Linked DNA regions of Salinivibrio kushneri. The protein of the gene in region 3 interacts with the protein of the main gene of each other region in a pairwise test. Links are inferred from orthologs where the notes say so. Each region holds a gene or a part of one and is shown on either strand. Other genes may lie near its edges.

Region 1 (6,163 bases), 1.2 Mb from region 3 along the record:
TTGAACAAGCGAAAAAACTTGAACACACCTTGGAAGGCATTCCTCATACCATTGACATCTGGAGCAATTGGTATAATCCCGTCAATCGATTAAGCGTCAATATCGATCAGCACTTAGCTCGCCAAGCTGGCGTCACGTCGGCAGATGTGAGGCGGTCATTGGCCCGTTTTTATAATGGTCAGTCATTGTCCGAGTTCCGTGACAACAATGATGTGTTTCCCATTCTACTTCGCGCGATGGCGCCTGAGCGGCACAACCCTGCTCGGCTAGGCGATGTCCCTGTTTTTCCCAGTGGTGGTAACACACCGATCCCCCTTGCACAAATTGCCACTATTGACATGGTCTCAGCTTTAAGCGTGATACAACGCGAGGATCTCGAACCAACCATTACCGTTGAAGCACGTAACCTTAAAATGTCACCCGAGGATATGGCACCCATACTGCAACCCCAGCTCGACGCTCTTCGTGCCCAACTGGCTCCAGGTCATCACATTGAATTTGATGGTATTGTCAAAGATGCCAAAGTGGGCCGGGCAGCAATATTTGCTGGCTTTCCCCTCTGTATTGGCCTGTGTCTTCTCCTACTCGTCGCGCAATTCAATGGATATAAACGGCCCATCATTATCTTATTAACCATTCCATTGGTTATTATTGGGGTGGGTATAGGTATCACCGTCATGAAGGCATCATTCAGCTTTATGGTGATCCTTAGCCTTTTGGCATTGGCAGGTATTATTGTCAACAATGCGATTGTAATGATCGAGCGGATAGACATTGAGCGAGGAATGAGGGATAAGTCCGATCTTGACGCCATTGTCATTGCCTGCTCTCGACGCCTTCGACCAATCACCATTACCACCGTCACTACCATCGTCGGTTTGCTCCCCCTGATCCTGGGTAAAGATGTTCTCTTTTATGGCATGTCGGTCAGTATTGCTTTTGGCTTAGTGGGCGGAACAGTTTTAACGTTATTTATGGCACCTGTGCTTTACAGTTTGTTATTTCGTATTGAAATATCTGATCACGAATCGGGGAGCGAAGACACCTGAGGTATTACAGCACCGGCCATGATATACCCCTACATTCTATCCCTTGTTAGCCACAGCCAAGCTGTTACGCTTAAACCATAAAACCAAGGGGGAAGATATGGCAGTATTTGATGGTGAACACATTCGGTTTAGCTTTAGCCAACTAGGCCGTGCTTTTGGCAATCCAGTGAAACCTACACCCCTCGATAATGGCCGGCTTTTAACGTACAACGCCGCGCTGGCTGATGAGCTTGGATTAACGACGGCAGACATTCACAGTGAAACCTTTCGCGCCATTCTGTCGGCAGAGGCGCCCCTAGCAGGCCGTCAACCCTTTGCAATGAAATACACAGGGCACCAATTTGGCCAGTATAACCCTGAACTCGGGGATGGCCGTGGTGTGTTATTGGGAGAGTGGCGTGATGATAAAGGCACACTCTGGGATTGGCATTTGAAAGGGGCGGGAAAAACGCCATACAGCCGCCACGGTGATGGACGTGCGGTGTTACGGTCGACACTTCGTGAATATCTCGCCAGTGCGGCGATGAAAGGGCTTAACATCCCTACCACGCAGGCGCTTGCCATGGCCACCAGCGATACCCCGGTGATGCGCGAGCGCATCGAGACCGCCGCAACGCTACTTCGCGTTACCGAGAGCCACGTGCGTTTCGGCCACTTCGAGTATTTGTTTTACAGCCAGCAGCACGAGGCGCTGGGTACGCTGGCGGACTATGTCATCGCACGCCACTTCCCTGAGCTTGCCGAGGCTGAGACCCCCTATGCCGCATTGCTACAAGAAATTGTCGAACGCACAGCCGAAATGATTGCCCTGTGGCAAGCAGTCGGCTTTAATCACGGCGTGATGAATACCGATAACATGTCGATTTTAGGTCAAACCTTTGACTATGGCCCCTATGCCTTTTTGGATGATTTTAACCCCAGCAATATTTGCAACCACACTGATTACGCTGGGCGATATGCCTTTAATCAGCAATCTGCCATTGCGCTTTGGAACCTCTCTGCGCTGGGGTATGCATTTACTCCGCTGCTTGAAAGTGACGTGATTAACGACATTCTCGGCGGCTACGAGCATCATCTCCAAGTTGCTTACAGTAAGGTAATGCGCAATAAGCTGGGGCTCTCCGATGCCCAGCAAGGAGACAGTGATTTGTTCAACGCCCTGTTCTCGTTGCTCGAATCTCAGCGCGTCGATTACACCCTGTTTTTTCACAGACTCAGCCACATCACTCAAGACGAGTTACTAGGTGCAAAGGCTCTCAGTCAGTTTAACGATCTCGTCTCAGATGCCGATGCCTTGACCGCTTGGTTAAGCGAATACCACCAACGGGTAGCGGATCATGACGACGACCCTCGCCTCGCTTGCATGCAGGCCACCAACCCAAAGTTTGTTTTGCGTAACTATTTAGCTCAACAAGCCATCGAGGCTGCCGAACAGGGTGACATGCAGCCAACGCATGATTTAATGCGCGTACTGGCTGACCCTTTTGGATCACACACCGGATTAGACCATCTTGCCCGACGGCCCAATAATGATGAAAAAGATCTGACGCTAAGCTGCTCATCCTAACGCGTTGTGCGCCTCCGCCACTGCTCTTGCTGAGGCGCATAATGCGCAGCCTAGAAGGCATTCTGATAAGAAAAATCCAACAGATGTCACATTGGTGCTTTCATAGACCGTGTTTTTTGCTATCTTACTGGCTTCGCAACAGATTAAGATATGAGGAAGGCTGTCCTCTATGCCACTGAAAACCGATGAGCTTCGAACACGCGTGGTCGATACCATGCCTACGCCCGCAGAGGTGGAAGCTGCCCACCCCATCAGCGACAGTGTTGCTCACCATATCACCTCCGCACGACAGGCGATCAGTCGTATTCTCAATGACGACGATAAAAGGCTGCTAGCGATTGTTGGTCCCTGCTCTGTTCATGACCCCGACGCGGCCCGTGATTACGCAGCCAAGCTTAAACCGCTTGCCGATAAGTACAGCGATCAATTATTGGTGGTGATGCGCACCTATTTTGAGAAGCCACGCACTGTGGTCGGTTGGAAAGGCCTTATCAATGACCCGCACCTTGACGGAAGCGGTGATATTCGTGCGGGCCTATTTACGGCGCGCGAGCTCCTGCTCGATATCAACAAAATGGGACTGCCGACCGCTACCGAGTTTCTCGACATGATCACGGGTCAGTATATCGCTGACTTGATCAGCTGGGGAGCGATTGGCGCCCGCACGACAGAATCACAAATTCATCGTGAAATGGCCTCTGCTCTGTCCAGCCCAGTTGGATTCAAAAATGGTACAGACGGCAACATCCGCATTGCCGTCGATGCCATTCGCGCGAGCAGAGAGTCTCATCTGTTCTGCTCACCCGATAAAAATGGCAGCATGACCATTTATCGCACCGCTGGCAATCCAGATGGCCACGTCATTTTGCGAGGTGGCCATCAGCCGAACTATTACGCCCAGGATGTGAAAGCGGCCGCGCAAACGCTAGGTGACTTCGGGCTACCTGCCAAGCTTGTGGTAGACTTCAGCCACGGTAATTGCCAAAAACAGCATCGCCGCCAGCTAGATGTGTGCGCAGATGTTGCTGAACAGATCCGTCATGGCGAACAAGCGATTGCCGGCATCATGGCTGAGAGCTTCTTACGAGAAGGCAATCAGACCATGGGTGACGTGCAATCTCGCGTGTATGGACAGTCGATCACGGACCCCTGTCTGGGTTGGGCCGATACCGAGCGCCTACTCGAACAACTGGCGGATGCCGTCGCGGCGCGCAACAACCTGTAATGACTGACGATTTATCGGCGTGACTGACTCACGCCCCAATTAGGAAAAGACTATGCCTTCATTTGATATTGTCTCTGAAATTGACAACGTTGAGCTAAAAAACGCAGTGGATAACGCCAATCGAGAACTTGCAACTCGCTTTGACTTTCGTGGTGTAGAGGCCAGCTTCGAACTCGATAAAGAAACCGTGAAAGTGACGGCTGAAGCGGATTTTCAGGTTAACCAAATGATGGACATGTTGCGCAGTAACCTCGCTAAGCGTGGTGTTGACGCACGCGCAATGGATACCCAAGACATGGTCCACTCTGGCAAAACCTTTTCTCAACAGGTTAAATTTAAAAACGGTATCGAAACGCCTGTCGCGAAGAAAATCACCAAAGCAATCAAAGATGCCAAGATGAAGGTACAAACGCAGATTCAAGGCGAACAAGTGCGCGTCACTGGCAAAAAGCGTGATGACCTGCAGGCGGTGATCCAATTAATTAAAGAAAGTGATTTTGAGCAGCCTTTCCAATTTGAAAACTTTCGCGACTGATCATCACGTATCTTGACCATAAAAAAACGGGCCAACTTAGCCCGTTTTTTCATTCATACAGATGATTAACCTGTGCTATTTGTACTTGCTTTTAATTTCATCGAGCGTGCCATCAGCCGTCGCCTGATCAATGCCCGCTTGCAGCTTCTCTACATAGCTGTCTGGCGTGTTGTTACTAAAGCTATAGTAAAGCTGAGACTCATCCAAGACATGAACCACTTCAAACTGGCTGGTATCAATATTGTTTTGGCTCATGATAAAGGCACTGACGTTTTCCTCGTACGCCCACATGTCTACTCGCCCTGCAGCCAGCTGTTTGGCCAACAAATCGGCTTTGGGTGATAAACGCAGCGCACCTTCATCGACACCCATTGAACGTAACAAATGCTCACCGACGTCATCGCGTACAACGCCTACTTTATAGTTGGCAAAGTCACTCGCACTGTCGATAGTGATCCCTTTGCTTTTAGGAGCCCATACGACAATTTTGGTGTCTGTAATCGGCCCTACCCATTTAAATTTATCTTCCCGTTCATCCGTTCGTGTGGTGGAAAACAGTACCGTATTAGGCTCAGACAGTGCCGTGGCATAACCACGTGCCCATGGCTGAATTTTCACTTGGTCTCGGCTCACCGGATCGCCCGCGGCTTCTGTCGCAGCTTCGAGGAAATCAACCGCAATCCCCTTTAATTCACCACGCTCTTCATAGTTAAACGGCGGATATACCTCAGTGATATAATCAAGATCACCTAAGTTTGCAGCGACTGTGGTGGTTGAGAAAACCAGCAAGCTGGCGGCAATAAGTGACTTCATTGGACTACCTCTTTTAACCTTCCATTAAATGTGCTCAGCCAACATTGTTATTATTAGCTCATACCAAATTGGGGGAGTTGAATAGAACAAGGCGTGGCCTTATCGTTATTAACTCACCTTTTCTAGTGTAGTCAGCTTCCATGCCCCTTGCGCAGTTTTGCTAGAGGTTGTGATCTAACTTCGGTTTTTTCTCTCTACAAGCATTTGAATAAACAAATAAAAAGGAGCCAGGTGGCGCTGGTGACGACTTTAAATGCGCTCTCATCTCTCTCTGCTGAACCCGCACAATCAAGTAAAAAAGTTGAATTAGGTCACCATTCATGCCTAAACTTTGTTCCCAATTACAGCGTAGTTATGGGTTATCTCAGACCAACGCCATTAAAGCGTTTAGCAAGGGATCATTTTTGCCACGAAGGCACCAGATAGTACCCAATACTCATCATCGACCTAATTAAAAGACAATATCGAGTCTGATCATTCATGAATAACCAAAAACGTCCTCTCTATATTCCCTATGCGGGACCGGCCTTGCTAGAAACACCACTGTTGAATAAAGGAAGCGCATTCAGCGTCGAAGAGCGTAAGTTTTTTAATCTCGAAGGCTTGTTGCCTGACGCCATCGAAACGATTGAAGAACAAACTGAGCGTGCCTACCAACAATATCAGCGCTTCGAGAACGATATCGACAAGCATATTTATCTACGCAACATCCAAGATACCAACGAAACGCTTTTTTATCGGTTGGTTTCTAACCACATCACCGAGATGATGCCTATCATCTACACCCCGACTGTCGGGGCGGCCTGTGAGAACTTCTCCAATATCTATCGTCGAGGCCGCGGGCTTTTCATTTCCTACCCTAACCGCGATCGCATTGATGATGTGCTCAACAACGCCTCTCGTCACAACGTCAAAGTGATTGTGGTCACCGATGGCGAGCGTATTCTTGGCCTGGGCGATCAGGGGATTGGCGG
Region 2 (4,509 bases), 410 kb from region 3 along the record:
AGTCGCCAAGTTGACGTAAGAGTTTACCCACAATCGCGGCGGTTGGCCCACTGATCCCCACATCGACTTCATCGAAGATAAGGCTTGGTGTTTCAACCTTCTGGGCGGTGATCACTTGAATGGCCAGCGAGATCCGAGACAGCTCGCCGCCGGAAGCAACTTTAGACAGCGGCTGTAAAGGCTGACCGGGGTTCGTCGACACAAGAAATGCCACCGCATCTCCGCCTAGTGGACTGAGGTGGGTCTCCGCTTTATTCTCGACTTGGATCTCGAAGCTACCATGTTCCATGCTCAGCTGGTGCATGCTTTGCGTGATCAGTTTGTTCAACTCTTTGGCATAGCGACGACGGCTTTTGCTCAGCTTTTCAGCGGTGTCGAGGCAATCTGCAAATTGTTGATCCACTTGTGCTTGAAGCTGCTCAATGGCTTCATCGTTATGTGCCAGTTTCTCCAACTCTCTAATCAACTGCTGGTGGGTGTCATACAATGCTTCAGGTTGGACATGATGCTTGCGAGACAAACTCATGATGGTACTCATACGTTGATCTAGATACTGAAGGCGTTGAGGATCCATATCGAGCTGGTCAAGATAGCTACTTACTTCTTGGCTCGTCTCTTGGGTTTGGATCCGCGCCTCTTCGAGCATTTCAGCGAGTGGTGAAAAGTGACTGTCTAGTGCTGCCAGTTCACTTAAGCGCTGTTGGGCCGCCGTCAGTAAACTCAATGTGTTGGTCTCTTCGCCATCACTGAGTAAGTCCACCACCGCTTGACTGGTCATGGCGATATCGCCACTGTTTGACAAGCGCTTATGCTCTTCTTCAATGTGCTGGTATTCCTCTTCACCCAATGCGAGTTCATTGAGCTCACCCACTTGATATTCCAAAAGCTGTTGCTGAGCGTCAATGTCGTCTTTTTTCTTGATCAGTGCTTTCAGCTCATTTTTAGTGCGGCGCCAGCGCTGGTAGCGTGTTGCCATTTTATCCAGCAAGCTTTGGTGACCAGCGTATTGGTCTAATAACGTAATTTGGTGTTCAGGGCGTAACAGTTGTTGATGCGCGTGTTGGCCGTGGATATTTATCAATAGTTGCCCCAACGCTTTTTGCTGTGAGGCAGGTACGGGGTTACCGTTGATATAAGCGCGTGAGCGGCCTTCTTTGGTGATCACTCGCCTTAATATGCAATCATCACCGTCTTCCAGTTCGTTATCTTGCAGCCAGCGACGCGCGGCACTGTTTTGCTCGAGGGTGAAACTGGCAGAAATTTCTGCGCGTTTCTCCCCGGGGCGCACCATGTTGGCATCGGCACGATCACCAAGGCACAACCCTAGCGCGTCGATAGAAATAGATTTACCCGCCCCGGTTTCACCGGTGATCGCCGTCATGCCTTTACTAAACTCCAGCTCCAAGGATTTAACGATGGCAAAGTTTTGAATGGTTATATCGGCTAACATAGAGAGACACCTGTATCTATCAACAACTGTGTATAGATACAGTATATACTGTTTTTTCATCCAGTGAACACTGTGTGGCGAGAATTCTTGTTAATGGGATGAGCCGCACAAAAATTGCGCATTAAAAAAGCAGGAAAACCTGCTTTTTATTGGATACATGCAAGAGGCAAGAAACTGCTGACTTAAAACAACTTGGACGACCAACCCAGCTTTTTTCGTAACGTGTTGTAATAATTGTAATCTTGAGGGTGAATGAGTTTGAGGGTGGCGGGGCTTTTGTAAATATGCACCTCATCCCCCGGATTAACCGGCAGAGAGACTTGGCCATCACAGCTCACTTCGAGTGTCCCACGGTTGTCAGGAGAAACCAGTAATTTTATACGGCGGTTGCCATCGACAACCAATGGGCGGCTCGACAATGTATGTGGGAACATAGGCACAAGCGAAATCGCATCGAGGCTGGGAGATAAAATAGGGCCACCGCCGGATAGGCTATATGCGGTTGAGCCGGTGGGGGTTGAAATAATGATCCCGTCCGATCGCTGTGAGAAGGCAAACTGCTCGTTAATGTACACCTCAAACTCAATCATGTGTGCAACTTGTCCGGGATGAAGTACCGCTTCATTCAATGAGGCGTTATGGCTTTTTACCTGATCGTGGCGATGAATTTCGGTTTCGAGCAAAAAACGGTCTTCGTCCACGTAATCGCCATTTAATACCGCTTCTAGCGCATGTTCAAAGGCTTCGGGATCTAAGTCGGTGAGAAAGCCAAGGTTACCGCGGTTAACACCAATAACTTTAATGTCGCAGCGAGACAGTACACGCGCGGCGCCGAGCATATTGCCGTCCCCACCTATCACAATGGCCAAGTCGGCGTGTTGGCCTATGGTCACGAGATCCAAATAATGGGCATCTGGCAAGCCAAGATTGGCGCTCAAGCGTGTATCAATGCACACCTCATAACCGCGTTCAGTTAGCCAGTGATAAAGGCCGATGTGTGTGTTAACCGCTTCCGGGTTACGAGGTTTGCCAATCAGGGCAATGCGCTGGAATGGTGTCGACATAATCAGGATCTCATCGTTATTTGTGCCCAGTATAACGCGGTAAAAAAGCGATTGTCGTGATTTGCGTTATGCGGGCGGTTGAATCATAAAGATTCATCCCCATAATACTTTCGTCAATCAAGTTGAATAGTCCCAGTGGCGTGCTGGGCAATGCCATTTGTGTCGGAGTGATCATGAGCGAAGAACAGAAAGTGAAGCAAGAGCAGGAAGCGAAGAAAGATGCGCAAGCTGCTGAAGCCAAAGGTAAAGAGCAGGCCGCTGAGCAACAAGCAAGTGGTGGTGCAGACATTGAACATGAAGAAACCGCAGCCATGATTGCGCGCATCACCGAGCTAGAAGCAGCGCTTGAGGCAAGCGAAGCCAAGGTGCAAGAGCAGCAAGATAGTGTGCTACGTGCTCGCGCTGATGTTGACAACATGCGTCGTCGCACCGAGCAAGAAGTGGATAAAGCGCGCAAGTTTGCCCTAGAGAAATTTGCCGGTGAGCTTTTACCTGTGATTGATAACCTTGAGCGTGCGGTCGAAATGGCCGACAAGGAAGACGAATCAATCAAGCCAATGGTTGAAGGGGTTGAGCTGACGCTGAAAACCATGATGGACACCATTGATAAGTTTGGGTTGAAAGCGATCGACCCTCAAGGTCAACCGTTTGACCCAGAATTGCATCAGGCGATGACCATTCAAGAAAGCGCCGAGCATGAGCCAAACACCGTGATGATGGTGATGCAAAAAGGCTATGAACTAAACGGTCGAGTTGTGCGTCCAGCCATGGTCATGGTGTCTAAAGCGCCGCAAGGTAACGTAGACGAAAAAGCCTAATCAGGCTCGGGAGAAGGGCCTTACCAAACTCGATTCGGTGTTTTTTTTGCCTTCTCCCCTTGAAAAGCATTTGGCTGCCCTTATTTAAACGGCAGCACTAAATAAAAATTGCGGTGAGGGGTTGAACCTCTCACAGTTACCCCCACATAAGGGGTAACGCATTAAAGCCACAGAACGAATTTCGGAGAGCACCAGATGGGTAAAATCATTGGTATTGACTTGGGTACAACCAACTCATGTGTCGCCGTACTTGACGGTGAAAAAACGCGCGTCATTGAGAACGCAGAGGGTGATCGTACAACACCATCGGTTATCGCTTACACACAAGATGGTGAAACACTTGTCGGCCAGCCTGCGAAGCGTCAGGCAGTGACAAACCCAGAAAACACCCTGTTTGCTATCAAGCGTCTGATCGGCCGCCGCTTCGAAGATGAAGAAGTGCAGCGTGATATCAGCATCATGCCTTACAAAATTGTTAAGGCAGATAACGGTGACGCTTGGGTTGAGGCGAAAGGCCAAAAAATGGCTGCGCCACAGGTGTCTGCTGAAGTCCTGAAGAAAATGAAGAAAACCGCTGAAGATTTCCTCGGTGAGGAAGTCACCGGCGCGGTAATTACTGTCCCTGCTTACTTTAACGACTCACAGCGTCAAGCAACCAAAGATGCTGGTCGTATCGCAGGTCTAGAAGTTAAACGTATCATCAACGAGCCAACAGCAGCGGCACTGGCTTACGGCCTAGACAAAAAAGGCGGCGATCGCACAATCGCTGTGTATGACCTAGGTGGTGGTACCTTCGATATCTCTATCATCGAAATCGATGAAGTAGATGGCGAGCAAACGTTCGAAGTATTGGCCACAAACGGTGATACTCACCTTGGTGGTGAAGACTTCGATAACCGCTTGATCACCTACTTGGTTGACGAGTTCAAAAAAGAGCAAGGCATCGACCTACGTCAAGACCCGCTAGCGATGCAGCGTGTTAAAGAGGCAGCTGAGAAAGCGAAGATTGAACTGTCTTCTGCGCAGCAAACAGACGTGAACTTGCCTTATGTGACGGCGGACGCAACCGGTCCTAAGCACATGAACATCAAAGTGACTCGTGCCAAGCTTGAGTCTCTGGTTGAAGAGCTGGTTCAGCGCTCACTGGAACCAATGAAAGTAGCACTGGCCGATGCCG
Region 3 (6,172 bases):
GTTCATGAGCTGGCTCAGACGGACAGTGACGCCGCGAGTGTCTGACGGCGCAGCACCACGGCATACAGGTACGCCATAATACCGGCCAGTAGATTGGCAATGGCGATTCCCGCAAACAGACCATGGGTACCGTTGACCATGCCGCCCAGCCATGCACAGGGCACTAAGAAGACAAACAAACGCACTAGGTTGCAGGCGAACGAATGCAGCGAACGCTTCATGGCATTCAGGCCGCCGACCAATAACATCAAGGTGCCTTGTAAGCCGTAACTGGCCGGGACCACCATTAAATAGTGGGCAATTTCTTGTTGAACTCGCACATCGTCACTGAATACATCCGCAATCAGATCGATAAAAGGCCACAGCGACAAGTACAAGGCAAACTGAAACAAGATGGCAAAGCGCATCGCGCTAAACAGCGCTTGAAAGGCCCGTTGATGGTATTGCGCACCAAAGTTTTGCGACATTAAGGGCGTGAGCGATGACGTCATCGCCATCATCACAATTAATAAAATGGCTTCAATGCGTTGAGCGGCGCCATAGGCGGCAACGCTTTCTGTTCCCTGTGAGGCAAGCATCATCATTAAAATGGCGCCTGCGGCTGGGTTTAAGGCATTGGTCATTCCAGCCGGCATGCCAATTTTAAGGATTTGACGCACATCAGTCGCTAGCTTGGTCCATTGCGGTGCCATCAGCAGCCGCTCACGGCGGATAAGAATACTCAGTGCGGCTATCAATGCGCCGGCCCAGCTGACGGCACTGGCGATGGCCGCCCCTTGCACACCCAGTTCGGGAAATGGACCCAAGCCGAAAATCAGTAAGGGGTCGAGCGCCCCATTAATCAGGCCGGATACCATCATGATTTTCGCCGGCGTTTTCGTGTCGCCCGTGGCACGGATAGCCGCGTTTCCTGCCATGGGTACCACAAGTAATGGAATGGTGAGGTACCACACTTGCATATAGTCATGGATTAACGGCAATAAGTTGTCGCTTGCCCCCAACGCGGAGAACACTGGGTCGATGGTGGCCGCCCCCAACCAGCCGACGGCCATCACCATGAAGACCGCCAACATCAAGCCGTGACTCGAGACCCGCGCGGCATCTTGATGATCGCCCTGACCAAGCAATCTTGCCACCAAGGCAGCAATACCGACTCCTAATCCGAGCGTGATGGAGTTAACCGCAAAGGTAATAGGGAAGGTGAAGCTCACCGCGGCTAATGCTTCCGTGCCAAGCAGTGAAATAAAGAAGGTATCCACCACATTGAACATGATGATCGCAAATAGCCCAAATACCATGGGCACGGTCATCTTACGTAATGTGAGGTTAATCGGGGCAGACAGCAGCCCGTGTTTGTCGTTCATAATCTCTTATCACTGGGTTGGGACGGCTTACCCTAGCGGATCCTCACAATCGGAGAAAGTTGCCAGTCTAAAAAAACAAAAAAATTGCTGTAAAACCCTTGGGAAAGAAAAAGGGCGTCCCCACATAGGGAGTTACATCAGGAACCGGACGCATGTACGGCCTGTGTGCATACTTACTTCATCAAACGGAACATCATTACTAATTCAGGAGACGACCGATGAACATTCGTCCACTACATGATCGCGTTATCGTTGAGCGCCAAGAAGCTGAGTCTAAATCAGCGGGCGGCATCGTGTTAACTGGTTCTGCTGCAGAAAAGTCTACCCGCGGCAAAGTGCTGGCGGTAGGCAAAGGCCGTATTCTTGAAAACGGCAACGTGCAGCCATTGGACGTTCAAGTGGGTGACACTGTTATCTTCTCTGAAGGCTTTGGCACCAAGACGGAAAAAATCGAGGGTCAAGAAGTTCTGATCTTGTCTGAAAGCGACATCATGGCAATCGTTGAATAATTCATTTCACCTCCAATCAATAATGTAAGAAAGGAATAGAATCATGGCTGCTAAAGACGTTAAATTTAGTGACGACGCGCGTGCGAAAATGCTCGAAGGTGTGAATGTTCTGGCTGATGCCGTGAAAGTCACACTGGGCCCTAAAGGCCGTAACGTAGTACTAGACAAATCATTCGGTGCCCCAACCATCACCAAAGATGGTGTCTCTGTTGCACGTGAAATTGAACTGGAAGACAAGTTCCAGAACATGGGCGCACAAATGGTGAAAGAAGTAGCGTCTCAATCAAACGACGCTGCGGGTGACGGTACGACTACCGCTACAGTATTGGCGCAATCCATTGTTAATGAAGGCTTGAAAGCAGTAGCGGCAGGCATGAACCCAATGGATCTAAAGCGCGGTATCGACAAAGCGGTTGTTGCGGCGGTTGAAGAGTTGAAAAAACTGTCTGCGCCTTGCACCAGCAACAATGCGATTGAGCAAGTGGGCACTATTTCTGCCAACTCTGACCACACCGTTGGTAAAATTATCGCACAAGCGATGGAAAAAGTCGGTCGTGACGGTGTCATCACCGTTGAAGAAGGTCAATCACTGCAAGACGAACTGAGCGTCGTCGAAGGCATGCAGTTCGACCGTGGTTACCTGTCTCCTTACTTCATCAATAACCAAGAAGCCGGTAACGTTGAGCTGGATAACCCATTTATCCTGCTGATCGACAAAAAAGTGTCGAACATTCGCGAGCTGCTACCAACCCTTGAAGCGGTTTCTAAAGCCTCTCGTCCACTGCTTATTATTGCAGAAGACCTTGAAGGTGAAGCGCTGGCAACCTTGGTGGTTAACAACATGCGTGGCATCGTTAAAGTCGCTGCAGTGAAAGCCCCTGGCTTTGGTGACCGTCGTAAAGCGATGCTGCAAGATATCGCAACCTTGACAGCAGGTACTGTGGTTTCTGAAGAAATCGGCATGGACCTAGAGAAAGTGACGTTGGAAGACCTGGGTCAAGCTAAGCGTGTTACCGTCACCAAAGACAACACCACCATCGTTGACGGTGTGGGTGAGGAAGCTGCGATTGAAGGGCGTGTTGCGCAAATTCGTCAGCAAATCGAAGAAGCGACGTCTGATTACGACAAAGAAAAACTGCAAGAGCGTGTAGCTAAGCTAGCTGGCGGTGTTGCGGTGATCAAAGTCGGTGCGGCGACTGAAGTCGAGATGAAAGAGAAGAAAGATCGCGTTGAAGATGCTCTGCACGCAACACGTGCGGCGGTTGAAGAAGGCGTGGTTGCCGGTGGTGGCGTTGCGCTTATTCGCGCAGCGAGCAAAGTTGGCGAGCTGAAAGGTGATAACGAAGAGCAAAACGTGGGCATCCGTGTCGCACTGCGCGCTATGGAATCACCACTTCGTCAAATCGCGACTAACGCGGGTGACGAAGACTCAGTGGTTGCTAACAAAGTGAAATCTGGCGAGAACCACTTTGGCTACAATGCATCAACCGGCGAATACGGTGACATGATTGAGATGGGTATTCTTGACCCAACCAAAGTAACACGTAGTGCACTACAGTTCGCTGCCTCTGTTGCGGGTCTGATGATCACCACTGAAGCCATGGTTACCGATCTGCCACAAAAAGACGGTGGTGCTGATATGGGCGCTGCTGCTGGTATGGGTGGCATGGGCGGAATGGGCGGCATGATGTAATCGCCTCTCCCTCCCTGAAATGAAAAAACCCAGCTTCGGCTGGGTTTTTTCGTTGTGTGCTGTCAGGATCTATTTTTAATCTTTAGTGTGTTGAGGTGGATGAGAATATGTTCATCACGGCCACACCAGAGACAATCAATGCCATTCCGATCACCGCCGGCGCATCCAGCTTTTGATCAAAGACCAGCCAACCAATTAAAGCAATCAATGTCACGCCCGCGCCGGCCCATATGGCATAGGCGATGCCTACGGGAATTGCGCGCAAAGTGAGGGCGAGTAGATAAAAAGAGAAACTGTATCCCACCACCACTAATATCGAAGGAACGAGCTTAGAAAAGCCGTCACTGTTTTTGAGTGATGCGGTTGCAATCACCTCTGCCACAATAGCAAACCCTAGAAAAAGCCAATGCTTCATATCGATGACTCCCAAGTGAGAAACAGGTGAGCCATGCTACCAGCCAATTTTTATGATGTATGCCTCATTTTGAGTGGAGAAGAGTGAAAGATACGATCGGGCATGTAAGCCAAGGTGAACACTGGCGGCAAAATATAGGGGGTAAAATAGACAAAAAAACTTGTTTTGTACGAATTTCGCTCAGGTGAGATTTTTTTTAAAAAAAGGGGTTGCGGTAAAAACTGAGATCTCTATACTGCGCTTCCTGTTGACGGGGCAACGAGACGCAAGTCACGAAATGCCGACCACGAAGTCAACATGCTCTTTAACAATTTGACCTATGCAATCTGTGTGGGCACTCGTTGAGAATAGACAAAAAGATTTATTCGATGAACTGAGTGACCAATTCATGTTGGTGCAGCCTTGAGCTGTTTTGATTTCACTTTTTTAAAAGTGGATGCCAACAGGAGCACAGTCAATTCGTTTGTCTCGTAAGAGACGAACAAAACAGTATTTATCGAGCCGTTTGTCTTTCCTTTTGGGAAAGCGAACAAAAAAACTTAAATTGAAGAGTTTGATCATGGCTCAGATTGAACGCTGGCGGCAGGCCTAACACATGCAAGTCGAGCGGAAACGGCAGCATTGAAGCTTCGGTGGATTTGCTGGACGTCGAGCGGCGGACGGGTGAGTAACGGCTGGGAACCTGCCCTGACGAGGGGGATAACCGTTGGAAACGACGGCTAATACCGCATAATGTCTTAGTTCATTACGAGCTGGGACCAAAGGTGGCCTCTACATGTAAGCTATCGCGTTGGGATGGGCCCAGTTAGGATTAGCTAGTTGGTAAGGTAATGGCTTACCAAGGCAACGATCCTTAGCTGGTTTGAGAGGATGATCAGCCACACTGGGACTGAGACACGGCCCAGACTCCTACGGGAGGCAGCAGTGGGGAATATTGCACAATGGGGGAGACCCTGATGCAGCCATGCCGCGTGTGTGAAGAAGGCCTTCGGGTTGTAAAGCACTTTCAGCAGTGAGGAAGGTAATGTACTTAATACGTGCATTGCTTGACGTTAGCTGCAGAAGAAGCACCGGCTAACTCCGTGCCAGCAGCCGCGGTAATACGGAGGGTGCGAGCGTTAATCGGAATTACTGGGCGTAAAGCGCATGCAGGCGGTTTGTTAAGTCAGATGTGAAAGCCCGGGGCTCAACCTCGGAACCGCATTTGAAACTGGCAGGCTAGAGTCTTGTAGAGGGGGGTAGAATTTCAGGTGTAGCGGTGAAATGCGTAGAGATCTGAAGGAATACCAGTGGCGAAGGCGGCCCCCTGGACAAAGACTGACGCTCAGATGCGAAAGCGTGGGTAGCAAACAGGATTAGATACCCTGGTAGTCCACGCCGTAAACGCTGTCTACTTGGAGGTTGAGGTTTAAGACTTTGGCTTTCGGCGCTAACGCATTAAGTAGACCGCCTGGGGAGTACGGCCGCAAGGTTAAAACTCAAATGAATTGACGGGGGCCCGCACAAGCGGTGGAGCATGTGGTTTAATTCGATGCAACGCGAAGAACCTTACCTACTCTTGACATCCAGAGAACTTTCCAGAGATGGATTGGTGCCTTCGGGAGCTCTGAGACAGGTGCTGCATGGCTGTCGTCAGCTCGTGTTGTGAAATGTTGGGTTAAGTCCCGCAACGAGCGCAACCCTTATCCTTGTTTGCCAGCACATAATGGTGGGAACTCCAGGGAGACTGCCGGTGATAAACCGGAGGAAGGTGGGGACGACGTCAAGTCATCATGGCCCTTACGAGTAGGGCTACACACGTGCTACAATGGCAGATACAGAGGGCAGCGAAGCTGCGAAGTGGAGCGAATCCCTTAAAGTCTGTCGTAGTCCGGATTGGAGTCTGCAACTCGACTCCATGAAGTCGGAATCGCTAGTAATCGTGGATCAGAATGCCACGGTGAATACGTTCCCGGGCCTTGTACACACCGCCCGTCACACCATGGGAGTGGGCTGCACCAGAAGTAGATAGCTTAACCTTCGGGAGGGCGTTTACCACGGTGTGGTTCATGACTGGGGTGAAGTCGTAACAAGGTAGCCCTAGGGGAACCTGGGGCTGGATCACCTCCTTACTGACGCTATTTTTGCGAGTGTTCACACAGATTGTATAGGTTGAAGTATTAAAGAGGATATGTTCCCAAACATATCAGTG
Region 4 (5,968 bases), on a different replicon or contig from region 3:
GCTGGGTGTGCCGATGAGTGGTGACTACCAATTGGTATTAAACTCGGATGATGAGGCGTTTTGGGGCAGTGGGTACCCCGTTTACGCAGCGCTTAGCACCGATAAGAGCGCGGCGCACGACCAGCCCCAATCGCTAACATTGAACCTCCCCCCATTAGCCACTGTGTTTTATCGCTGGCAAGGGTGAAGGCACTTACTCTCTTTAGGCTACAACGTGAAGATTACGCCAAGTTAACCCTTGGCGTTTTTCTTTGCTCGCCCTGTACATAGCGCTTTTCTTCTCTGAGTGGATACCGTAAAAAAGGCCGCGAATGCGGCCTAGTCGTTGTCTTTTACGAGGTGATGTTACGCCGCGTCTTCTTCATCAACGAAGGTGACGCCATTTTCACGATGCAGGCGCTTGCACGCTCGACCGTCACTGTGGAACAAATGACAGCGATGGGCTGGAATGCCAATCGCGTACTTTTCGCCGGGCTCAATCTCAACCGTATCGAGCTGGCGATAGATCACATCCGCGTCTGCGCTTTCAAGGTTGAGATAGATTTGCGTTTCGTTGCCCAACTTCTCGACAATGGTTGCTTCCCCTTCAATTTGCGCGTCGCCGTCTTTGGCGGCCACCAAATGCTCAGGACGAATGCCGAGAGACATGCGATCGCCGCGCGTGACGGTTTTGCCATCGACAGGCACCCAGAAGCTGGCCCCTTCACTGAGCTGTACTTTGACACGGTTTGGCTCGACATCTTCAATAAAGACACTCATGAAGTTCATCTTCGGTGAGCCGATAAACGACGCGACAAAGCGGTTTTGTGGGTAATGGTATAGCTCGAGCGGTTTGCCCACCTGTGCGACTCGGCCCTCATCCAACACCACAATTTTGTCTGCCATGGTCATGGCTTCAATTTGATCGTGGGTGACATAAATCATGGTACAGCCAAGTTGGCGTTGCAGTTTGGTGATTTGTGCGCGCATTTGTACGCGTAGGCCAGCATCAAGGTTGGAAAGTGGCTCATCGAGTAAGAATACACGAGGTTGGGAGACGAGTGTGCGGCCAATCGCGACACGTTGACGTTGTCCGCCAGACAACGACTTGGGTTGTCTGTCGAGTAGGTGACCGAGTTGTAAGATCTCTGCCGCTTGATGAACGCGCTTATCGACTTCCGCTTTATTGGTTTTTGCTAGTTTCAAGCCAAACGACATATTGTCGTAGAGGTTTAGGTGGGGATACAACGCGTAAGATTGGAATACCATACCGACGCCGCGCTTCGAGGGCTCAACCTCATTGACGCGCTGATCATCAATATAAAGATCGCCCGACGTAATATCTTCCAGCCCCGCTACGCAGCGTAATAGGGTGGATTTACCGCAGCCAGATGGACCGACAAAGACAACAAACTCGCCATCTTTAATCTCTAGGTCAACGTTTTTTGAAATCATTACATCGTCGTCATACGCTTTACAAACGTTTTTAAACGTGACACTTGCCATGTCGCTCGCCCTCAATCGCTTTTCATTAATTCGGCTCAATACGCATTATAGGTGGCTGTGCTATTCAATATCGGCCATTTTCGAGCGTTATCTTTTTTGTTGAACGCTGTTTGGTTACTGACTAAGCACATTGGATGCATTCCACCCGATGCTTTTTGATGTCAGGCAGTGTCGCGTATCTGCGCAAGCGGCACATCCTCCCGTGGACAATTATTACAGGGGGAGTAGGCGGGGAGGAGGATAATCTCCTCCCTAAATTGATTTGAGGGCGTACATCACAAAATGATTAGCAAATTAGTTGAAGTTGATCACGTACCGTTTATTTTTGTGAACCGCATCATTAGCGACGAGCGATATGGATCACGAATTCGCTCGCATAGAGGCAGGGCGTAGAAGCCAGGATGATGAGGAATACACGGGAATTACCCATGATAGACCGTGAAATACAGCTCATCCTCCATGGAATCGTGCTACACCTCAGTAGAAGAAGGATAGAAAGATGAAAAAATCACTTAGCGCTGTTGCTCTCGGTACCCTGATTGCACTGGGTTCATTTGGCGCCAATGCCAATATCGAAGAAGGCCAACTGACGATTTGGATTAACGGAGACAAAGGCTACAACGGCCTTGCCGAAGTGGGTGACCGCTTTGAGCAAGACACGGGTATTCCTGTCACTGTTGTTCACCCTGATGGCCTGCAGGATAAGTTCCCGCAAACAGCGTCTACCGGCGATGGTCCAGACATCGTATTTTGGGCGCATGACCGTTTCGGCGGCTACGCAGAATCAGGCCTGTTGGCAGAAATCCGCCCTTCAGATCGTCTTAAAGAAGGCATGGTCGACTTTGCTTGGGATGCGGTGAAATACAAAGGCAAATACGTCGGTTATCCAGTGGCAGTGGAATCGCTTTCGCTTATCTACAACAAAGATTTGGTGCCTAATCCACCAGAAACGTGGCAAGACGTGGTTGAGATGGATGCCAAGCTCAAAGAGCAGGGTAAGTCAGCCATCATGTGGAACCTAAAAGAACCGTACTTTACATGGCCATTGATGGCGGCTGATGGCGGTTATGCGTTTAAGCAAACGGCCAATGGCTATGATGTGAAAGACGCCGGCATCAATAACCAAGGTGTGCATGACGCACTGCATTTCATGAAGCAGATGGTGAAAGACGGTGTGATTTCATCTGACATGGACTACTCGGTCTCTGAGTCTTCTTTCAACCAAGGTGACACAGCGATGACCATCAACGGCCCATGGTCGTGGGGCAACATCGAAAAGTCAGGCATCAATTACGGGGTAACCACTTTACCTACCTTCCAAGGTGAAGCGTCTAAGCCTTTTGTGGGTGTACTTAGTGCCGGTATTAGCACCGCGTCGCCAAACAAAGCACTGGCAGTTGAGTTTTTGGAAAACTACCTGCTGACGAAAGAAGGCCTTTCGACGGTCAATGCGGATAAGCCCCTAGGTGCAGTGGCGCTGAATGCTTATCAAGCAGAGCTGGCTCAAGATAGCCGTATTGCGGCGACCATGGAAAATGCCAAACATGGCGAAGTAATGCCAAACATTCCACAAATGAATGGATTCTGGGCGGCTGCCAAAAACGCCATCATCAATGTGGTCGATGGTCGCCAAAGCGTCGAGGAAGCGCTCGACGATGCGGAAACGCAAATGGTCAAATAAGCTCTATCTGCAGGGGGGCTTGCCTCCCTGCATTTTTTAAAAACTATGTGAGTAGCGTTCCTTATGCAGTCAGTCCAAGGTTCCCAAGCTATGACAACGTCAGGCTCTTCTTTGCCCAGCAGCACAAAAGCGTTCATAAAATGGGCGTTACTGGCTACTGTGGCCATTATCAATGGCTATGCCACCGTCTTGATGTATTCGCGTGGTGAAACCGCCTTTGCCCTGTTAACTGTGGTATTAACCGCACTAGCGCTGTACATTTTTGGCAGTAAAAAAACATACGCCCATCGCTATATCTATCCAGGTATCGCGGGGATGATCCTCTTCATTATTTTTCCGTTGGTTTATACTGTCGGGCTGTCATTCACCAACTATAGCGCCAAAAACCAACTCTCTTTTGAGCGCGCCCAGTCCGTATTACTAGAGCGAACCTTTCAAAGTGGCGACAGCTATCCTTTCTCTTTGTATCAAACGGATCAAGGCGTCCGTATTGTGGTGGAGGGCGAGAACACACGCTATGCTACCAAGCCATTTGAATTTGCAACGCTGGCCGATGAAAACTTGTCACTTAGCCCGATTGACAGTGTTGAGGGACAAAAAGCGTCACTCCGCGATGTGATTCAAAATCGAGAGGCGCTCGGTAATCTAGATTTGCAACTGTCAGATGATCAAACCATTCGTATGAGTGGGTTACGTAAGTTCGCTGCCATTCAATCGCTCTATAGCCTGCAGGACGATGGTCGCACGCTAATCAACAATAAAACCGGTGAGACGCTTAAACCTAACGATGAGATAGGCTATTACCAACCGGTTAATGCCTCCGGTGAATTTGTTGGCGACACGGTGTCACCCGGTTATGTGGTGCAAATTGGCACGGATAACTTTGAGCGTGTATGGACGGACGAGGGCATTAAAGAGCCGTTTATTGGCATCTTTATCTGGACGATTGTCTTTTCCGTGCTCACCGTTGTGTTTACCCTCTTTATCGGTTTGATATTGGCGAGCTTGGTGCAGTGGGAAGAGCTGAAAGGTAAGTCGATCTACCGCTTGTTATTGATCCTTCCGTATGCGGTACCCGCCTTTATTTCAATTTTGATTTTCCGTGGTTTGTTTAACCAAAGCTTTGGTGAAATCAACATGGTCTTGGAAGCCCTGTTTGGCATCAGTCCGAATTGGTTCTCTGACCCGTTCTTGGCGCGGAGCATGGTGCTCACCGTTAACACCTGGCTGGGTTTCCCTTATATGATGATCCTCTGTATGGGCTTGCTTAAAGCGATCCCCGATGATCTCTACGAGGCATCCGCGATTGACGGCGCGAATTTCGTTCAGAACTTCACCCGTATTACGCTGCCGATGATGATTAAACCGTTAACACCGCTGCTGATTGCCGCTTTTGCTTTTAACTTCAATAACTTTGTGATGATTATGCTGTTAACAGAAGGTGGGCCAAACCGCATTGGCACCACTGAGCCGGCCGGCTATACCGACTTGCTGGTCAGCTACACCTATCGCATTGCCTTTGAAGGCAGTGGTGGCCAAGACTTTGGTCTGGCAAGTGCCATCGCCACTCTGATTTTCTTGATTGTCGGCGCACTGGCGTTAATCAACCTTCGTATGACGCAGAAAAACGAGCACTGAGGGACCTAAATATGGCAATGGTACAAGGTAAATCCTTAAAATATCGCGTCTGGGCAACCCATATTGGCTTGTGCTTATTTTTGGCGCTGATCCTATTCCCGCTATTAATGATTATTGCGATTTCATTCCGTGAAGGGAATTTCGCCACTGGGAGTTTGATCCCGAAAAATCCATCACTTGAACATTGGAAATTAGCACTGGGTTTCTCGGTGACAAATCCTGATGGCACGGTCACGCCGCCGCCATTCCCCGTTCTGTTGTGGCTGTGGAACTCGGTAAAAGTGGCAGGTATTACCTCGCTGTTTATCGTGGTGCTCTCGACGACGTCGGCGTATGCCTTTGCCCGTATGCGATTTAAAGGCAAGCAAACCATCTTGAACGCGATGATGATCTTTCAAATGTTCCCCGCGGTGTTGGCATTGGTGGCTATCTATGCCTTGTTTGATAAGTTGGGGCAGTACATTCCGTTCTTGGGGCTCAACACGCACGGTGGTTTGATCTTTGCCTACTTGGGCGGGATTGCATTACATGTTTGGACCATTAAAGGCTACTTCGAAAGCATTGATGGTTCATTGGAAGAAGCCGCAGCACTGGATGGCGCCACCCCATGGCAGGCGTTTAGGCTGGTGTTGCTTCCGCTCTCCGTGCCTATTTTGGCTGTGGTCTTTATCCTGTCGTTTATCATGGCGGTAGGTGAGGTGCCGGTGGCGTCTATTCTGTTGTCGGATGTTGATTCGTATACCTTGGCGGTCGGCATGCAGCAGTATTTGTATCCGCAGAACTATCTGTGGGGCGACTTCGCGGCGGCAGCCGTGCTTTCAGCGGTACCGATTACCGGTGTTTTCTTACTCGCCCAACGTTGGTTAGTCGGTGGTTTGACCGCAGGTGGCGTGAAAGGGTAAAGCTTTACGTCGTCAGATCAATTACCCCCCAAAGCAAAGGCAGCTAATATTAGCTGCCTTTTTTGATGCGGGTGATACTGGGCTACAGCCAGTCACCGTCAATGCAGACTAAAAAGCTCTTGTCTGCCAATATCAGGGATGGCTCGGGTGTGGTGATGGTCGTTTCATTAGTTGCGGTGTCACAGACAATACGCCACTGATGATTTGGTGGAAGCCGTAGGTTGTGCGCGGTGTCGCTGCTGTTAATGGCAATGAGCATCGA
Region 5 (6,370 bases), 2.2 Mb from region 3 along the record:
TCTGACTTAGACACACCCAAGATAGACACTTCTGGTGCATTAACGATTGGCGTAAATGCCGTACCGCCGAGGCCACCTAGGCTAGAGATGGTAAAGCAACCACCCTGCATATCTGACGCCGTCAGCTTACCGGCACGAGCTTTCTTCGATACCACCATCAGCTCTTCAGACAGCTCGTGAATGCCTTTTTTGTTGACGTCTTTAAAGACAGGCACAACCAGACCGTTTGGTGTGTCAACCGCGATACCGATGTTGACATACTTCTTCATGATCAGGCTTTCACCGTCTTCAGACAGTGACGCGTTGAATGAAGGGAAAGCTTCCAGCGCTTTAGCCGCCGCTTTCATGATGAACACCAATGGGGTGATCTTCATGCCCGACTCTTTCTTCTTCTCGATCGCGTTTTGCTCTTTACGGAACGCTTCCACTTCAGTGATATCAGCGTTATCCCACTGGGTCACGTGCGGGATCATCACCCAGTTACGTGCCAGGTTCGCACCCGAGATCTTCTTGATGCGAGACAGTGGCTTCACTTCGGTTTCACCGAATTTGCTGAAGTCCACTTTCGGCCAAGGGAGCAGGCCAAGTGCGCTGCCGTCGCCTGAGCCAGACGCTGAACCAGACTCAAGACGCTTCAGCGCCTCTTTCACGTAGCCTTGCACGTCTTCTTTCAGTACACGCCCTTTACGGCCAGTACCTTTGACTTTCGCCAAGTTAACACCGAATTCACGCGCAAGACGGCGAACAACAGGTGACGCATGGGCGTACTCTTTGTTTTCGACGAACTCGTCTTTACCGGCGTCAGCTTTAGCTGCTGCTGGGGCTTCCGCTTTTGGTGCTTGCGCAGGCGCAGATTTTTCCTCTGCAGCAGGTGCCGCTGCGGGTGCGCTACCCGCCACCTCGAACACCATGATGTGCGAGCCAGTAGACACTTTATCGCCCGCGGCGATTTTGATCTCTTTAACTGTACCTGCAAACGGTGCAGGGACTTCCATTGACGCTTTGTCGCCTTCAACGGTGATCAGTGACTGCTCTTCTTCAACCGTATCGCCTACAGCGACCATGATGTCAGTCACTTCGACTTCATCACCGCCAATGTCAGGAACGTTTACGTCTTTGTTTTCCGACGCGGCTGGGGCCGCAGGTGCAGCTTGTGCAGGCGCCTCAGCAGAGGCGCTGCTGCCGACTTCAAACATCATGATAAGAGAGCCAGTTGACACTTTGTCACCCGAGGCAATCTTGATCTCTTTAACGGTACCCGCAAACGGTGCCGGCACTTCCATTGAGGCTTTGTCGCCTTCAACGGTGATCAATGATTGCTCTTCGTCGACGCTGTCGCCTACCGCCACCATGATGTCGGTCACTTCAACTTCATCGCCGCCGATATCAGGCACGTGCACTTCTTTGATTTCTGATGCGGCTGCTGGGGCAGCAGCAGGTGCCGCCTCTTGCGCTGGCGCGCTTTGTGCAGCGCCTTCCGCTTCAAAGATCATCATCAAAGAGCCGGTGGTGACTTTGTCACCCTCGGCAATTTTAATTTCCTTGACCACACCCGCTTGTGATGCAGGGACTTCCATGGATGCTTTATCACCTTCAACGGTGATTAACGACTGCTCTTCTTCAACCTTGTCACCCACGCTGACAAGGATCTCAGTCACTTCTACTTCATCCGCACCGATGTCAGGTACATTAATCTCGATTGACATTATTTCAGCCTCTTACGCGAACAGCGGGTTTACTTTGTTGGTATCGATGTCGAATTTCTTGATAGCGTCAGCTACCAGTTTCTTATCAACATCGCCACGCTTAGCCAGCTCATTAAGTGCCGCAACAACCACATAACCTGCGTTCACTTCGAAGTGACGACGGAGGTTTTCACGGCTGTCAGAGCGGCCAAAGCCGTCTGTACCCAACACTTTATAAGATTCAGCAGGGACAAACGCACGAACTTGGTCAGCGTAGTTCTTCATGTAGTCGGTAGCAGCAATCGCTGGCTCTGTGCCCATCACGGTTTGGATGTAAGGCACTTTGCTTTCTGCATCTGGGTTTAGCATGTTGAAGCGATCGACATCTTGACCGTCACGTGCCAGCTCATTGAACGAAGTCACGCTGTATACGTCAGACGCCACACCGAACTCATCGCTAAGCAGTTTCGCCGCTTTGCGCACTTCAGTCATGATGGTGCCAGAGCCCATTAACTGAACTTTCGCTTTGTCGCCCGTGTAGGTTTCTAGTTTGTAGATACCTTTACGGATACCTTCTTCCGCGCCCTCAGGCATGGCTGGCTGATGATAGTTTTCATTCATCAGCGTCAGGTAGTAATAGATGTTTTCTTGGTCAGGACCGTACATACGACGGATACCGTCTTGCATGATCACTGCCACTTCGTACGCGAAGGTTGGGTCGTAAGAAACACAGTTAGGTACAGTGCTCGCCAGAATATGGCTGTGACCGTCTTCGTGTTGTAGGCCTTCACCGTTCAGGGTAGTACGACCGGCAGTAGCACCCAATAGGAAACCACGCGCTTGCTGGTCACCCGCCATCCACGCCATGTCGCCAACACGTTGGAAGCCGAACATTGAGTAGTAGATGTAGAATGGGATCATTGGCAGATCATTAGTGCTGTAAGAGGTCGCTGCCGCTACCCACGATGACATCGCGCCTAGCTCGTTGATCCCTTCTTGCAGTACTTGGCCGCCTTGGTCTTCTTTGTAATAAGACACCACGCCACGATCTTCTGGGGTGTAAGTCTGACCGTGTGGGTTGTAGATACCTACTTGACGGAACAGGCCTTCCATACCGAAAGTACGTGCTTCGTCGGCAATGATAGGCACAATGTTTTTGCCAATGCTTTTGTCTTTCAGCAGTACGTTCAAAGAGCGCACAAATGCCATGGTGGTCGAGATGTCACGCTTTTGCTCAGACAGCAATGCGGAGAAGTCGTCCAGTTTTGGCAGCGTCAGCTCTTTAGTAAAGTTAGGCAGACGTTGCGGCGTGTAACCGTGCAGGGCTTTACGGCGCGCATGCAGGTATTCGTGCTCGGCAGAGCCTTCTTCCAGCTTCAGGTACGTCAGGTTTTGTACGTCTTCATCAGACAGCAAGTCTTGCAGGCCAAGGCGGTCGCGCATAGCGTGAACATGAGTCATGTCCATTTTCTTCACTTGGTGCGCGATGTTTTTGCCTTCTGCCGCTTCACCCATGCCATAGCCTTTAACGGTTTTCGCTAGGATAACGGTTGGGCGATCGTTGCACTCTTGGGCCGCTTTAAAGGCCGCAAACAGTTTTGATGGCTCATGGCCACCACGCTTAAGCGCAAAGATTTCTTCGTCAGTCATATCCGCAACCAAGGCGGCTGTTTCTGGGTACTTGCCGAAGAAGTGCTCACGCACGTAGGCACCATCTTTTGATTTGAAGGTTTGGTAATCACCGTCGATGGTTTCATTCATCAACTGCAGTAATTTACCCGAGGTGTCTTTGGCCAGCAGTTTATCCCAGCCGGAACCCCAAACCACTTTGATCACGTTCCAGCCAGCGCCTTTAAAGAGGCCTTCCAGCTCTTGAACGATTTTACCGTTACCCATTACAGGGCCATCAAGGCGCTGCAGGTTACAGTTAATCAAAAAGCAAAGGTTATCCAGTTTTTCACGCGCCGCGAATGATAGCGCACCGCGTGACTCTGGTTCATCCATCTCACCGTCACCGAGGAACGCGTAAACACGCTGCTCAGAGGTGTCTTTTAGACCACGGCCGTTGAGGTATTTGAGGAAACGCGCTTGATAGATAGACGCGATGGGACCCAGACCCATAGAAACGGTTGGGAACTGCCAGAACTCAGGCATTAGTTTCGGGTGTGGATATGAAGACACCCCTTTGCCATCAACTTCCTGACGGAAGTTGTCGAGCTGCTCTTCGCTCAAGCGGCCTTCAACAAAGGCACGCGCATAGATACCTGGAGAAATATGACCTTGATAATACACCAGGTCGCCACCGTCTTTCTCGTTAGGCGCACGGAAGAAGTGGTTAAAGCAGGTTTCATAAAATGCCGCCGAAGACTGGAATGATGCCATGTGGCCACCCAGCTCTAAATCTTTCTTGGACGCACGCAACACGATCATGATTGCGTTCCAACGAATGATAGAACGGATACGGCGTTCCAGATTCACATCACCTGGGTAAGCAGGTTCTTGATCAGCAGGAATGGTATTTACATAGTTGGTGGTCACGCCCGTTGGCATGTCAACACCGTCTAAACGTGCTTGCCCTAATACTTGCTCCAGAAGGAACTGGGCACGTTCTACACCTTCTTCACGAACGACTGACTCAAGAGCTTGCAACCACTCTTGTGTTTCAAGTGCGTCCACGTCATGTTTCATGACTTCAGACATGGCGATCTATCCTTTCGTTGATTGACTCGTACAAAACAAACGTTGTCGCAGCTGCAGTGCCTTTCGCGTTTCTATAGATGCGAATAAGGCTACTCCAACTCGTCCTTGCGTTGTTGAATTCGACGTAGAGACCGTTCGCGACGGCTTTCTTCTCGACCAAGATCCAACAGAGTTTCCTCAATGTAAGCCAAGTGTGCATGCGACGCTTGTCTGGCTTTTTCTGGTTCACCAGCGGTAATCGCATCCACTATCTCAGCTCGGTGTCGGCTGACGTTTTCCACCGTCTCTTGACGGCGATAAAGTAGCTCAAAATTTTGCAAAATATTCTGTTCCAGTAACGGCGCGAGACTACGCATAATATGAAGTAACACCACATTATGCGCCGCTTCCGTTACGGCAACGAGATACTGCATCACAGCCGATGCTTCTGCCTCTAAGTCCCCGTTTTTCTGCGCTTGACGAATGGCATCATGACAGTCTTCTATACGAGAAAAATCCTCTTCTGTGCCCCGTAGTGCGGCAAAATACGAAGAAATGCCCTCTAGGGCATGTCGTGACTCCAGTAAGTCAAGTTGGGTTTCTGGATGGTCCGCCAATAACTCTAGCAGTGGCTCAGAGAAGCGTTGCCAAAGGCGTTCACTGACAAAGGTGCCGCCACCTTGCTTGCGCGTCAGTAGCTTTTTCACTTCAAGCCGTTGAATCGCTTCGCGCACTGACGGGCGAGACACATCAAATTGCGTCGCTAACTCTCGTTCAGGCGGTAACTTCTGGCCTGGAGACAAGGTCCCTTCCAGAATTAAGCCTTCGAGTTCTTTTTCAATTACATCCGAGAGTTTAGGTTGACGAATTCGCTGATATGCCATTGTATTTATTGACCATCTGCACCCAGAGCATGGTGCTTAGCTGCAGAAACTGACTGATTGTAAATTGGTAAGACCAATTACTTTATTGATCCCTAAAGTTACCAGACAGCGGGTATTCTGTCCACCTGAACTTTGATTGACATCATGGAAACCTGTGTATTTTTAGCCTGACAGCCACGAATACTCAGCCCCTCAAAATTGGTCAGACCATTTGTGTCGGTCAACGCCATAGGCATTTAAATCAGTGCGTGTAACTTTTTCCAGTCAAACGCCGCGCCAGGATCCGTTTTACGTCCTGGGGCAATATGTTGGTGTCCTGTGATTCGATCACGGGTAATGGCTGGGTAGTACTGCATCAGCGTCTGCGTGATCGCCGCTAACGATTGGTACTGCTGTTCGGTGTATGGATGTGTGTCTGTGCCCTCTAGCTCAATACCGATAGAAAAATCGTTACATTGCTGCCGACCGTCAAAACACGAAGCGCCAGCATGCCATGCACGCGCACTGAATGGTACAAACTGGATCACACTTCCATCTCGTCGGATCAGTAGGTGGGCAGAGACGCGAAGCGATGCGATCTCGGCAAAATAAGGGTGTTCAGCCGGATCGAGGTGCCCTTGAAAAAACTGCTCAATATAGGGGCCATCAAACTGACCGGGCGGCAGGCTGATGTTGTGGATCACCAGCAAGGAGATATCGTTACTATCCGGACGTTGGTTATGATGAGGAGACAGGCAAGCGCGCGCGCCTACCAACCAATGATTGTCAATCTGTGAAAAAGACATACCCGATCCGCTTGAGCAAAATCGCTACTTTATCTGGTCAGCTGGAAGATTGGAATACAAGCAACAGCGCGCTGACGGATGGGTTTTGGCGTAATACATAGCGGCATCGGCTTGATTCATCATCTGCTGCAGCTCAAGCCCATCCGTTGGGAAGCAACTCACACCAATACTAATGGCCAATGACAACGAGGTATCTGCAACTTGTATCGGAGCATGCATTTCGTCTTGGATACGTGTGATCACTTCATTCAACGCCGATTTGTCCGCTAATAAATCCAGCCAGACAATGAACTCATCACCGCCCAAGCGGCCAACCAAATCAGACCGGCGCACGGAC

What was found.
Region 1: the proteins of groL (region 3) and N8M53_RS06640 interact in binary tests that used the Escherichia coli proteins (3 or more experiments, as listed by UniProt). The link is inferred for Salinivibrio kushneri from one-to-one orthologs.
Region 2: the proteins of groL (region 3) and grpE interact in binary tests that used the Escherichia coli proteins (3 or more experiments, as listed by UniProt). The link is inferred for Salinivibrio kushneri from one-to-one orthologs.
Region 4: the proteins of groL (region 3) and malE interact in binary tests that used the Escherichia coli proteins (3 or more experiments, as listed by UniProt). The link is inferred for Salinivibrio kushneri from one-to-one orthologs.
Region 5: the proteins of groL (region 3) and aceE interact in binary tests that used the Escherichia coli proteins (3 or more experiments, as listed by UniProt). The link is inferred for Salinivibrio kushneri from one-to-one orthologs.

Annotation. Positions count from the first base shown.
Region 1 is NZ_CP114588.1:1,401,198-1,407,360, forward strand. Bases 1,841-4,813 are described here. They hold N8M53_RS06640 (3-deoxy-7-phosphoheptulonate synthase), read left to right. Parts: upstream 1,841-2,785; coding sequence 2,786-3,841; downstream 3,842-4,813. Other genes in these bases: N8M53_RS06635 (protein adenylyltransferase SelO), read left to right, coding at 1,841-2,616; N8M53_RS06645 (YajQ family cyclic di-GMP-binding protein), read left to right, coding at 3,894-4,376; N8M53_RS06650 (substrate-binding periplasmic protein), read right to left, coding at 4,452-4,813. In the rest of the region: N8M53_RS06630 (efflux RND transporter permease subunit), read left to right, coding at 1-1,049; more of N8M53_RS06635, read left to right, coding at 1,147-1,840; more of N8M53_RS06650, read right to left, coding at 4,814-5,189; N8M53_RS06655 (NAD-dependent malic enzyme), read left to right, coding at 5,670-6,163. UniProt on the Escherichia coli protein: Stereospecific condensation of phosphoenolpyruvate (PEP) and D-erythrose-4-phosphate (E4P) giving rise to 3-deoxy-D-arabino-heptulosonate-7-phosphate (DAHP).
Region 2 is NZ_CP114588.1:2,162,669-2,167,177, reverse strand. What follows is about bases 1,602-4,509. They hold grpE (nucleotide exchange factor GrpE), read left to right. Parts: upstream 1,602-2,687; coding sequence 2,688-3,332; downstream 3,333-4,509. Other genes in these bases: dnaK (molecular chaperone DnaK), read left to right, coding at 3,528-4,509; nadK (NAD(+) kinase), read right to left, coding at 1,633-2,514. Also shown: DNA repair protein RecN, read right to left, coding at 1-1,450. UniProt on the Escherichia coli protein: Participates actively in the response to hyperosmotic and heat shock by preventing the aggregation of stress-denatured proteins, in association with DnaK and GrpE. It is the nucleotide exchange factor for DnaK and may function as a thermosensor.
Region 3 is NZ_CP114588.1:2,574,616-2,580,787, reverse strand. The notes cover bases 1,260-4,241. They hold groL (chaperonin GroEL), read left to right. Parts: upstream 1,260-1,916; coding sequence 1,917-3,566; downstream 3,567-4,241. Other genes in these bases: N8M53_RS11825 (SMR family transporter), read right to left, coding at 3,649-3,981; N8M53_RS11835 (co-chaperone GroES), read left to right, coding at 1,583-1,873; N8M53_RS11840 (MATE family efflux transporter), read right to left, coding at 1,260-1,364. Outside these bases: N8M53_RS11845 (MarR family transcriptional regulator), read left to right, coding at 1-45; more of N8M53_RS11840, read right to left, coding at 15-1,259.
Region 4 is NZ_CP114589.1:542,348-548,315, forward strand. What follows is about bases 1,298-4,075. They hold malE (maltose/maltodextrin ABC transporter substrate-binding protein MalE), read left to right. Parts: upstream 1,298-1,984; coding sequence 1,985-3,166; downstream 3,167-4,075. Other genes in these bases: malK (maltose/maltodextrin ABC transporter ATP-binding protein MalK), read right to left, coding at 1,298-1,485; malF (maltose ABC transporter permease MalF), read left to right, coding at 3,257-4,075. Also shown: more of malK, read right to left, coding at 346-1,297; more of malF, read left to right, coding at 4,076-4,804; maltose ABC transporter permease MalG, read left to right, coding at 4,816-5,706; N8M53_RS15275 (glycogen debranching protein), read right to left, coding at 5,789-5,968. UniProt on the Escherichia coli protein: Part of the ABC transporter complex MalEFGK involved in maltose/maltodextrin import. Binds maltose and higher maltodextrins such as maltotriose.
Region 5 is NZ_CP114588.1:408,596-414,965, reverse strand. What follows is about bases 1,519-4,698. They hold aceE (pyruvate dehydrogenase (acetyl-transferring), homodimeric type), read right to left. Parts: upstream 4,386-4,698; coding sequence 1,719-4,385; downstream 1,519-1,718. Other genes in these bases: pdhR (pyruvate dehydrogenase complex transcriptional repressor PdhR), read right to left, coding at 4,475-4,698; aceF (pyruvate dehydrogenase complex dihydrolipoyllysine-residue acetyltransferase), read right to left, coding at 1,519-1,706. Also shown: more of aceF, read right to left, coding at 1-1,518; more of pdhR, read right to left, coding at 4,699-5,248; 1,6-anhydro-N-acetylmuramyl-L-alanine amidase AmpD, read right to left, coding at 5,485-6,033; N8M53_RS02060 (diguanylate cyclase domain-containing protein), read right to left, coding at 6,058-6,370. UniProt on the Escherichia coli protein: Component of the pyruvate dehydrogenase (PDH) complex, that catalyzes the overall conversion of pyruvate to acetyl-CoA and CO(2).